2 regions of the Brevibacterium paucivorans genome follow, and region 1 is predicted to be linked to the other one. Evidence: predicted binding sites of a transcription regulator. Region 1 holds the regulator's gene; the other holds the start of a gene.
What was found. The regulator HrcA, encoded in region 1, represses chaperone genes, less so after heat shock. The targets are predictions, from matches to a motif close to TTNGCACTCGNNNNNNNCGAGTGCNAA.
Positions count from the first base shown of each region.

Region 2: the regulator HrcA is predicted to act here: its motif matches at 1,467-1,493, upstream of groES (co-chaperone GroES).

Region 1 covers NZ_JAFBCP010000001.1:2,229,942-2,233,316, reverse strand. Annotated here, with positions in the region: gene JOE56_RS10295 (16S rRNA (uracil(1498)-N(3))-methyltransferase) at 1-404, opposite strand, end outside; gene dnaJ (molecular chaperone DnaJ) at 401-1,507, opposite strand; gene hrcA (heat-inducible transcriptional repressor HrcA) at 1,540-2,541, opposite strand; gene JOE56_RS10280 (DUF3097 domain-containing protein) at 2,633-3,375, shown strand, end outside.
Region 2 covers NZ_JAFBCP010000001.1:730,224-733,598, reverse strand. Annotated here, with positions in the region: gene metG (methionine--tRNA ligase) at 1-452, shown strand, start outside; gene JOE56_RS03430 (TatD family hydrolase) at 452-1,390, shown strand; gene groES (co-chaperone GroES) at 1,660-1,953, shown strand; gene groL (chaperonin GroEL) at 1,996-3,375, shown strand, end outside.

The DNA.
Region 1 (3,375 bases):
AGGACGTTGGCCCACTTAGCAGCCATCTTGTGAGCCTTTTTGGCCGGCCAGTCTGCAATGCTCCGTTGCGCGGCCCACGGGATCACCGTATCCACGCCTACTTCGGTGGCGGCTTCGATCGCTTGAATGTCCCGGTCGTTCTTGGCTAGGGCTTGCACAAGAACCAGCCGAGGTCGTTGCTGGGGTTCCTCCGTCACGTCCGTGACGCTAAGCGTCAGGGACTCCGAGGTGCCCTCCTGAATTGTCCCCCGGAGGCGCACCCCAGTGCCGTCGATGAGTTCGAGTTCTTCTCCCGCACCCATGCGGCGCACACGCACTGCGTGGCCGGCGACCTCGGGACCCACCGTGATGGTCCCGCTGGCACCCGCCAAGGGTGTCTCCGTGAGAAAAACCGGAAGTGTCACAGGTTAAACCGGTCGCGTAGACGACTGAACGGTCCGCGGTGGGTGTTGCCCAGTTTGACGTCCGGGTTGGTTTCACCGCGCATGGTGGCGAGCTGTTCCAGAAGTTCGCGCTGTTTCGCATCGAGCTTGGACGGCACTTCAACGTTGATGGTCACCAGCAGGTCACCGCGGGACGAGCGACGCAGCCGCCCCACGCCCAAACCAGCCAGGGTCTCGGTGGTTCCCACCTGCGTTCCCGGCGCGATTTCAAGTTCGCGTTCACCGTCAAACGTCTCAAGACTAATGGTGGTTCCCAGGGCTGCTGCGGTCATCGGAATCGTGACCGTGGCACGCAGGTCGTCGCCGTCGCGGGTAAAGACGGGGTGTTCGCGGATGGCCACTTCGAGGTGCAGGTCGCCAGCGGGACCCCCACCGGGTCCTACTTCACCGCGACCGGACAGCAGAATGCGGGTTCCGTCCTTCACACCGGCTGGGATCTTGACCGACAAGGTCTCTTCGGCACGCACGCGACCGTCGCCGTTACATGACTGGCATGGGTCGGCGATGATGGTTCCGTAACCACCACAGTTGTTACATGGCTGGTTGGTGACCATCTGCCCCATGAGCGTGCGGGTCATCCGCTGCACGGAACCTTGTCCGTTACACAGCGAACAGGTCTGTGGCGAAGTCCCGGGGCGGGTTCCGTCTCCGTGGCACGTGTCGCACAGTTTGGCGGTCACTACCGAAACGTCTTCCGTTCCACCGAACACTGCGGTCTTCAAGTCGATCGACACGCCCACCAGCGCATCGCGACCTGGGCGTTTGCGCGACGCCGGCCCTGGCTGGGCACCGGCCCCACCGCCAAAGAATGCGTCGAACAGGTCCGAGAAGCCACCGAACCCCGACGCTCCCGGCTGGCCGTATTCGCCACCACCGGCGTCGTAGTTGCGTCGCTTCTGCGGGTCAGACAGGACTTCATAGGCAACCGATACCGCTTTGAACTCGTCGTCGTGGCCGGGGTTGACGTCCGGGTGGTACTTACGTGCGAGCTTGCGGTAGGCCTTCTTAATTTCCTCAGCACTCGCGTCGCGGGCAACACCCAGGGTTTCGTAGTGATCGCTCACGTGTGTCCTCATCTAGTTGTGGGTTGAAAAATCTACTTGTCCAAAATGACCGTAATGTAGCGCGAAACCGCGCGCACGGCCGCAATCGTGGTGGGATAGTCCATGCGGGTGGGTCCCAGCACGGCCAGGGAGGCGCGGGAATCCTCAGTTCCGTAGTTGCTTGCAATGACCGAGGTGGTTGCCAGGGACTCCGGGTTTTCGTGCCCAATGCTCACACTGACTCCATCGGCACTCATGTGGGCGAGGAGCTTGAGCAGAACCACCTGTTCTTCGAACGCCTCAAGGAGCGGGGCTACGTGTTCGTAGATCCCGCCCGAGGAGCGTGCCAGGTTGGCCGTTCCCGCCATCACCAACCGCTCTTGCCTGCGTCCCGAGGCCAACTCGGCAACGACCTCGGCGACGGTTGCCGCAGGGGCAGCCAGCGTTGCGGGGACGTCCAGAACCCGCAGGGCTGGTGCCACATCGTCGAGCGCCCGCCCGTCCAACACGCTGTTAAACAGGGTGCGCAAGGTGCCCAGTTCAAACTCGTCGATGCCCGTGCGCATCTCCACGATGCGCTGATCCACCTGACCGGAGTCGGTGATGAAAACGACCAGCAGGCGGTTGGCACCTAAGTCCACGAGCTCGAGGTGTCGAAACTTTTCGCGCGAACGCACCGGATACTGGATGACAGCGACCTGCGAAGTAAGGTCGGCCAACAAGCGCACGGTGCGCTCCAGCATGTCTTCAATGTCGACGGGGTGGGACAGAATCCGCGAGATCGCACGACGCTCAGCAACCGAAAGTGGCTTGATTTCGTCAATCGTGTCAACGAACTTGCGGTAGCCCTTGTCTGTGGGAATGCGGCCGGCAGACGTGTGCGGTTGAGCGATGAGACCCTGTGCCTCTAACGCGGCCATGTCGTTGCGAATCGTGGCGGGTGAAACACCCAAGCTGTGGCGCTCCACCAGCGCTTTGGAGCCCACGGGTTCCTTGGTCGCAACGTAGTCTTCGACGATTGCGCGCAAGACACGACTTCGCCGATCGTCGTTCACGAATCCCCCTCCACTGGCACTCTAGGTCGTCGAGTGCCAATTCTACGCCGGGGTGACAGCGGAACCAAACGCCCTCTAGGGTAATGGGGTGATGAACTACGGATCAGACGTGTTATCCGGCGGGCCACGATCCCACCGGCGCCCTACCTCTCGGAAAGTCCCGGCTCAACGTGGCCTGGTCGTTGAAGAAGTGAGCACCGGGTTCGTTGGCGCAATTCTGGGAATCGAAAAAGCCCCCGGCGGATTCGCAGTACGGCTCGAAGACCGCAACGGTCACGTGCAAAGCTTCCCGCTGGGCCCAGGATTCTGGATCGACGGCAAACCAGTCGAACTCACCCGCCCCACGGCCACTGCACCTACCCGCCCGCAGCGAACCGCCTCGGGGTCCGTAGCCGTTCCCGGCGCCCGCGCCCGCGTGGCACGCGGCTCCCGTATCTGGGTCGAAGGAAAACACGACGCACAACTCGTCGAGAAAATCTGGGGCGACGACCTGCGTATCGAAGGCGTGGTCGTCGAAGAACTGGGCGGGCTGGACGACCTCGAAGAGAAACTGGCACAGTTCCAACCCGACTCTTCGCATCGCGTGGGCGTTCTGGCCGACCACATCGTGTCTGGGTCAAAGGAAACCCGCATCGCTCAACGCGTGCAGGAACGGTTTGGTCCGGTCGTTCACGTGATTGGGCACTCATTCATCGACATTTGGCAAGCCGTGAAACCACAGTGCGTGGGCATTCAGGAATGGCCTACCGTGCCACGCGGGGAGGACTGGAAAACAGGCGTGTGCCGCAGGCTGGGGTGGCCCCACACCGAACCAGGCGACACTGGGCGCGCGTG
Region 2 (3,375 bases), 1.5 Mb from region 1:
TGCCCGAGGTGGGTGAGGCTGATCTGACGGACGACGACCGTGCTCTGCTTGCACGCACCGACGGCCTGCTGGAGCGTGTCACTGCGTTCGTCGACGTACAGGAACTGCACCGTTACGTGGAAGCACTGTGGCGAGTGCTGGAGGAAACGAACCGCTACTTCTCGGCTCAAGAGCCGTGGAAGCTGAAGAAAACCGACCCGGACCGCATGGGTGTCGTTCTTTACGTCACGCTCGAAGTCCTACGCCGGGTATCGATTCTGGCTCAACCAGTCATGCCCGAATCTACCGGGAAGGTCCTCACCCAGCTGGGAGTTGCCGAGGACTCGCGGACGTTTAACGACCTCGGCCAATGGTTGCCAGCTGGAACGGAATTGCCCGCACCGGCACCCGTGTTCCCACGGTACGAAGCCCCGAACGAAGGTGACGCCGGGACTGCAGGAGGGGCCAAGTAATGGCATCTCGCGCTGCCGGAGAATATCCACCGGTGCCGGAACCACTCGCGGTTCCGGCCGTGGACACGCACACGCACCTGGATATGTGTACCGGCGCTCGCGGTCCTATCAAGTCAGGCGAACCTGCCCCGGAAGTCGAGCCCGAAGAGGACGAAAAGTTCCCACCGCTGGACTTCTTCTATGACACCGCAATGGCCACTGGTGTGACCCGTGTGGTGCAAATCGGGTGCGAAATGGGTGCAGCCCGGTGGACGACTCGTGTGGTGGAAGAACAGGCGCAGGCTGGCCGTGACTGGATGCTGGGTGGGGTTGCGATCCACCCCAACGAGGCGCCCAGACTGGCGCGGGCCGGCATCTTGGAAGAGTCGCTGGACGAGATTGAAGAGTTGGTCACGTCCCATGAACGCATGCGCGTGGTGGGGGAGACCGGGCTTGATTTCTTCCGCACGGATGCTGATTCCGCGCGCGATATGAAAGCGCAGGAAGAGTCGTTTAGGGCGCACATTGAGATCGCGCAAAGGAACGGGCTGACGCTCCAGATCCACGACCGTGAAGCGCACGCGGATGTTTTCCGGGTTCTGCGTGACACGGGTGTTCCGGACCGCACTATTCTGCACTGCTTTTCCGGTGACGCTGACATGGCTAGGGAGGCTGGCAAGTTGGGGATCTTCTGCTCCTTTGCTGGCAACGTCACCTTTAAGAATGCTCATGGGTTAAGGGAAGCCGCCGAGGTGGTCCCGCCTGATCTGCTTCTGACAGAAACCGACGCGCCATTTTTGACCCCGCACCCTCACCGCGGAAAGCCCGGTGGGCCATACATGGTTGCGCACGTGGTGCGGACGCTTGCCCAGGTGCGCGGAGTCAGCGAGGACGAGCTGGCCGAACGTGTCACCGCGAACGCCGTGCGTGCGGTCGGTCCGTGGGAGCTGACGCTCTGAGCTGAAAGTTCGCTCAAGGATGACGAAACATTGGCACTCGAGTTGAAAGAGTGCCAACTGCGGAATAGAGTTTCAGTTAGCACTTGGGCAATGCGAGTGCTAACCGTACGGTGAGGTGAGTGTCGCACTCGGCGGCACCTAGAGACACCGGCAAGATGCACTAAAACTTGATGCTGATTCGGCACCCGCGACGACGAACAACACCGAGTGAGCTTGCCCAAAGAGCACACAAAACACATCTCGACACAGACTCAAAAGGAGACTGTCACATGTCGGTAGCTATCAAGCCACTCGAAGACCGCATCGTAATCCGTCAGCTCGAAGCAGAACAGACCACTGCTTCCGGCCTGGTTATCCCAGACACCGCTAAGGAAAAGCCACAGGAAGGCGAAGTTGTCGCAGTTGGCCCCGGTCGCGTAGCAGACAACGGAAACCGTGTACCTGTTGACGTGAACGTCGGCGACAAGGTCATCTACTCCAAGTACGGCGGAACCGAAGTGAAGTACCAGGGTGCTGAATACCTGGTGCTCTCGGCTCGCGACGTTCTCGCAGTAATCGGCTAATCACACCTTCACACACTCACACTCATTAGAAGGAAGTGAAAAATGGCTAAAACTTTGCAGTTCAATGACGACGCTCGCAAGGCACTTGAACGCGGTGTAAACGTTCTGGCTGACACCGTCAAAGTGACACTGGGCCCACGCGGTCGCAACGTTGTTCTTGACAAGCCGTGGGGCGCACCCACAATCACCAACGATGGTGTGACCATCGCACGTGAAGTCGAACTCAACGACCCATACGAAAACCTGGGCGCTCAGCTGGCAAAAGAAGTTGCCACCAAAACAAACGACGTTGCCGGTGACGGAACCACCACCGCAACCGTTTTGGCTCAGGCACTCGTACACGAAGGTCTGCGCAACGTCGCAGCCGGTGCAGCTCCTGGACAGCTGAAGGCTGGCGTTGAAGCAGCTGTTGACGCAGTTGAAGAACGCCTCAAGGAAATCGCACGCGAAGTTGCTGACTCAAAAGAGATCGCACACGTTGCAGCTCTTTCAGCTCAGTCACCTGAAATCGGTGAACTGATCGCAGAAGCCTTCGACAAGGTTGGCAAAGACGGCGTCATCACGATCGACGAATCACAGGCATCCTCGGTTGAGCTTGAGTTCACTGAAGGTATGCAGTTCGACAAGGGCTTCCTGTCGCCATACTTCGTGACCGACGCTGACCGTCAGGAAGCAGTTCTGTCAGACCCATACATCCTGATCCACCAGGGTAAGATCTCCAACATTCAGGATCTGCTCCCTGTTCTGGAAAAGGTGCAGCAGGCTGGAAAGCCACTGTTCATTGTTGCCGAGGACGTGGAAGGCGAAGCGCTGTCCACCCTGGTTGTCAACAAGATCCGTGGAATCCTCAACGTTGCCGCTGTGAAGGCCCCCGGATTCGGTGACCGTCGCAAGGCGATCCTGGAAGACCTCGCAATCCTCACCGGCGGGCAGGTCATTACCGCTGACATGGGTATGAAGCTCGACCAGGTCACCCTGGACCAGCTGGGTACCGCCCGCACCATCACCGTCACCAAGGACAACACCACTGTTGTCGACGGTGGAGGATCGCAGGACGACGTTGACGCTCGCACCGCCCAGATCCGTGGCGAAATCGAGAACACCGACTCGTCATGGGACAAGGAGAAGTTGCAGGAACGGCTGGCCAAGCTGGCCGGCGGTGTTGCAGTGATCAAGGTGGGTGCCGCTACCGAGGTCGAACTCAAGGAACGTAAGCACCGCGTCGAAGACGCCGTTTCCGCTACCCGCGCAGCCATCGAAGAAGGTGTGGTTGCTGGTGGTGGATCCGCTCTAATCCACGCAGCCAAAGTTCTTGACGGCAACGACCTGGGCAAGGACCACGACGCCGCAACCGGTGTCAACATCGTTCGCCGTGCAATCGTTCAGCCACTGCGCCAGATCGCAGAAAACGCTGGACAGGAC